2 regions of the Metabacillus sp. B2-18 genome follow, and region 2 is predicted to be linked to the other one. Evidence: riboswitches for the same ligand, from Rfam matches in the RefSeq annotation. Region 2 holds a riboswitch; the other holds the start of a gene.
The links. A riboswitch is a leader RNA that binds a small molecule or an ion and turns the genes downstream of it on or off. The one in region 2 is predicted to bind cyclic di-GMP.

Region 1 (2,414 bases), 2.2 Mb from region 2:
TGAAACCTCTACTCTCGAAAGAATTACCATCCTTAGTAAAAAAGATCCTTATCGACAAGAAATGCTTTATTATAAAAAGAATTTTGAGAAGTTGCTTGAATACCGAAGACTATTATTTGCAAGTGCTGAAAGTTATGATGATGTGCATTATTTAAACATTAAGAAAATGACCAAGGAAGAAAAAAGAGAGATAAAATCAATCTTAAAAGATGGTAAAAAACTGCATCAATATGTGCAGGGGATCATTGATAAAGGGTGTTTAGAATGACATTTGACCCGTTTTTTTTTATGAGAGGTAAGCTTGGTGGTTCTCAATCTGCCCAATCACAGCAACAAGTAGCCTACCTTAGACAATTACAACGTGAAATGAGGGTGGAGGAGACATTAAATATTCCTCTTACTGAATTAAACGTCATTGTTTTTGATATCGAAACAACAGGTTTTTATCCCGATCAAGGAGACCAAATTATTTCAATTGGTGCAATTAAAGTAAAGGGAGATGAAATTAAAGAAGAGGAAACCTTTTACTCACTTGTTCGCTCAGAAAAACCAATTTCTAATGAAATTAGTTCTTTGACTGGTCTAACAAACGAACAATTAACAACTGCTCCGCTGTTATCCGAAACCTTGTTCGAGTTTTTTCGGTTTGCCCAGGATTATACACTTGTTGCTCATCATGCAAACCATGAAAAGATGTTTTTACAGCATGCCTCTTGGAAGCTCTACAGGTCACCATTTAAGCACCGCCTTGTAGATATGTCCTTCTTGTACAGAATTGCAGAGCCTGGAGCAAAGCTTATCACTCTTGAAGAATGTTGCAAACATAATGGAATACCGATTTTTGGTCGACATCATGCTCTGGAGGATGCCAAGTTGACTGCACAGTTATGGAGTATTTATGTTAATAAGCTTAAAAGATTAGGGTGTGAAACATTAAAGGATTTATATGAACGTTATACAATGGTTTAATGAAAAGGGTTATCAAAATGATAGCTCTTTCTTTATATAGAAAAAGTTTCAGAATATAATGATTTATCATAAAAAGATAGCCAAATTATGTCATAAGTAGTATGATAGTACTACTAAATTTATAGGCAGAATTGCCGAAATTATTTGTATATAATATAAAATTGGGCAAACCATTTGAAAAAATGGGACGCAAAACTAAAGGGGCTTATCATTTTATGCTAGCCAGTTGCAGATATGATTAACTTTAAACTTTTTAGTGAGCTGTCCTTATTTTTATCATGTGGGCAGTTTTATTATTTTACAAAGAGTAATAGAGACGAGAAAGGGAGAAAGAACATCATGAAAATCCGTCATGTTTTAAAGAATAATGTATTAAAAGGTATTGACAGAAATCTCACGATTAGAAAAAAATTAATCATTGCCTTCGCATGCATTTTACTTGTACCAAGTCTTGCTATAGGATTTATCTCTTATCAATCTGCAAAATCTGAATTACAAGATAGCATGCTTCAAACAGCTAAGGAAAGTGTGCAACTAATTGATTCTTCTATGAATTCACAGCTAATTCCTATAGAAAAGGACATTGAATATTTTGCTCAGACAGCAAAAACGGCTAATGCAAAAATTGATATCGAGGAAATTTCGAAAATTAAATTGAAATTTAATCAATATATTGAAACAAAACCAGGAGCACAAGCAATTTATATTGGAACAGATACGGGTGAAATGATTGTTTCACCAACACTTCAACTCCCCGATGATTATGACCCACGTGATCGTCCTTGGTATACGTTGGCAATGGAGAATAAAGGAGAAGTTGTTATTACAGATCCGTATATCGATGCTAATACAAATGAAACATCAGTTACATTTGCTAAAGTTTTAAATGATGGTTCAGGTGTAGTGGCTGTTGATGTGAACTTAAATGTACTGAAAGATATGATAAGTGTAGTGAAGGTTGGGGAAGAGGGCTACGTAACAATTGTTGATGAAACTCAAACTTACTTAATTCATCCTTCTAAGCAAGGTGAAAAGGTAACGGGTGATTGGGTAGGAAATTTATTTAAAAGTAATACTGGTGAATTTTCCTATACTATAGATGGTAAAGCGAAGGAAATGGATTTTATTACAAATGAACTAACAGGCTGGAAAATTGCTGGTACGATGTATACTAGTGAAATCTCAGAAGCCGCTAAAGGAATCTTTTTAAAAACATTAGCTGTAGTACTATCCTCTATTCTCGGAGCTATTGTTATTTTTGTTATTATACGTTCTATTTTACAACCAATTCGTATTTTAGTTGCTTCTTCAGAAAAAATTGCTAATGGAGATTTAGCGGTTGATATTAACATTAATTCTAATGATGAAGTAGGACAATTGTCCAAGAGCTTTAACAAAATGGTCGAAAATTTACGTGCAGTGGTTGTAAGTCTCCAAACAGCATC
Region 2 (2,414 bases):
AAACAGAGCAAGGATCTACCATAAAAAAAGGTGTGCTCTATCGCTCAGATAAGTTATCTAACATGACTCCACGTGATCTGGAAAAATTAAAGAAATTTAAGATTAAAACAATTTTAGACCTTCGATCAGAAAAAGAATATAACAAGAATAAGCCCTTATTACTTTCTGCTGAGGAGATAAATTCTGTGAACATTCCTCTACTTCCCATAGAGACTCAAGATGCTAATTTCCGAAAGTTTCTTAGCTTTTTGTTTCGAAAGACAGGAGCAGAAGATTTTAAAAACTTTACTAGGGAGTATTATCACAGTATTGCATTCTATCAAACTCCACAGATAAAAAAAATACTTACCTTAATCTCTGATGATAAAAATTGGCCGGTGCTCATCAATTGTTCAGCTGGAAAGGATAGAACAGGGATTATTGTATCAATCATTCAGTCCTTAGTTCAGGTACCCTACCAAAGGGTATTGGAAGAATATCTCTTAACCAACGATTATTACAAACATCGATTAGATATATTTATAAAAGTCATGAGATGGATGACTCTTTTTCAAGTCTCCCCAGAGCGTACTGAATTCATATTAAAGGCTCATCCTGAAGTGCTCGAGCAATTATATACCAATATTAAGGAGCGGTTTGGAACCGTAGAAACCTATCTTATGGAAGCTTGCCAACTAGAAGTAGAGATTCTAGATAGACTGAAGCAGAATCTAGTCCTGAAAAGTAAGGAGTAGAAATAAGTAATAACTGATGGATTCAAAGTGTATATGTAAAGCGAATCCATTAGAGTTTATGATTAGCACGGAAGTTGTAGATGTCATAAACTCAAATGTAGCTAGCAATTAAAGTAGATTCTTAAAAAATATGAAATTTTTTTTGCTTCTCCTACAAGAAGATACTTGAGAGGTAAGTGGTTATTCTTAAATTTTTATAAAACACAATCAAAAATATTGATATAATATATGATATATCATCGAACATATTCACAAATTGAAAAAGGCAAACTTGCTGAAAAGTAAGGACGCAAAGCCATGAGTCTAAGGCATAAAATGCTATGATTGTCAGGTTGCCATTGATGTTGGAAGAAACACTATGGGATAACTGTAGTGTTTTTTATTTTGGATAAGGGGGAGATCTAATTGAAAAGAATGGCTGTTTTGTTAATAACAACCTTATTAATAACTATGAACATAGGGATAAACAAAACATATGCAGCTGAATTTAGAAAAGTCGATTTCGAAGCTCAAAATTTAGAGGCAATCTTACAGGTATTCAACGATAGGATTGACTATGGAAATATAGGAATCATTGATAGTTATTATGATCTATTATCAACCTATATTAAGATAGTTGAAATAGAGGTTGGTAAGATAAGAGGAAAGTCCAATAGAGACAAGCTTAATGAGACATATGTGCGACCAGCTAAAATTGCGAAAGAAAGAGTGATCTATGAGGTATCACAATACCGTTTGTTGAAAAATATCGGATTACAAGTTATTGATGGTAACACAGATATTACTAGCGATTTAAATAAGTTAACTCGATTAAAAAAGAGGGCAGTAGCAATTAAAGAAGCGGGTAATTATGAAGATGTACCATCTTATATTGATTCTTCACTCGAAATGATTGAAAACTCATTAAGAACTAATAATTTCGTAAAGATCGAAAAGGGCAATACGTTTAAGATTAACGAGTTTGAATACGATGTTTTTTTAATGACAAATATCGAAAGGTTAATAAGTGGTAAAGATAACCCACTAATCTTAAACTTTAAATTAAGTTCTGTTGCCAGAGAAAAAGCCAATGACATGGGTTTAAACAACTATTTTAGTCATCAATCTCCAACATACGGTTCCCCCACTGAAATGATGAAGCAGTTTGGTATCACTTATCAAATAGCAGCTGAAAATATCGCTGCCGGCTATCAATCACCAGAAGCAGTAGTTAGCGGTTGGATGAATAGTCCTGGACATAGAATGAATATCCTTGGTCTTCATAAAGAAATTGGAATTGGCTTCGCAACTGCTGAGAAGGCGAAGTATAGTACATACTGGACTCAGATGTTTATACTTGATATATAAAAATGTAGAGAAAGTGTGAACGTGTTATTTATGAGGTTTCACAGCTTAGATTAATGAGAATTATTCAAGACCTGCAATCAACTGGACAATATGACAAAGCACAATCAGCATATGAAAAACTAGGTCGATTAAAGAAACGAGCGGTTGAGATTAAAAAGGCCGGTGGCTATGAAGCTTTACCAAATGAAATCTCTGAAACTTTGCTGAATATGAAAGAAGAGATTTTGAAGGAGTTTTCTGAATAGGGGTCTGGTTCCTTGTCCCAAATTCTATTAAATTTAATTGAGTGCTAATAAACTAGCGTCTATTCCGAAGAGAAAAGGATATAGGCGC

Region 1: linked by a shared signal. The riboswitch ahead of LPC09_RS08540 (methyl-accepting chemotaxis protein) and the one ahead of LPC09_RS23205 (CAP domain-containing protein) in region 2 are both predicted to bind cyclic di-GMP.

What each region holds. Positions count from the first base shown of each region.
Region 1 is NZ_CP088245.1:1,693,795-1,696,208, forward strand. It holds gene LPC09_RS08530 (DUF294 nucleotidyltransferase-like domain-containing protein) at 1-268, shown strand, start outside; gene LPC09_RS08535 (exonuclease domain-containing protein) at 265-969, shown strand; cyclic di-GMP riboswitch class I at 1,124-1,203, shown strand; gene LPC09_RS08540 (methyl-accepting chemotaxis protein) at 1,309-2,414, shown strand, end outside.
Region 2 is NZ_CP088245.1:4,633,051-4,635,464, reverse strand. It holds gene LPC09_RS23210 (tyrosine-protein phosphatase) at 1-734, shown strand, start outside; cyclic di-GMP riboswitch class I at 989-1,074, shown strand; gene LPC09_RS23205 (CAP domain-containing protein) at 1,149-2,081, shown strand; gene LPC09_RS23200 (hypothetical protein) at 2,135-2,326, shown strand.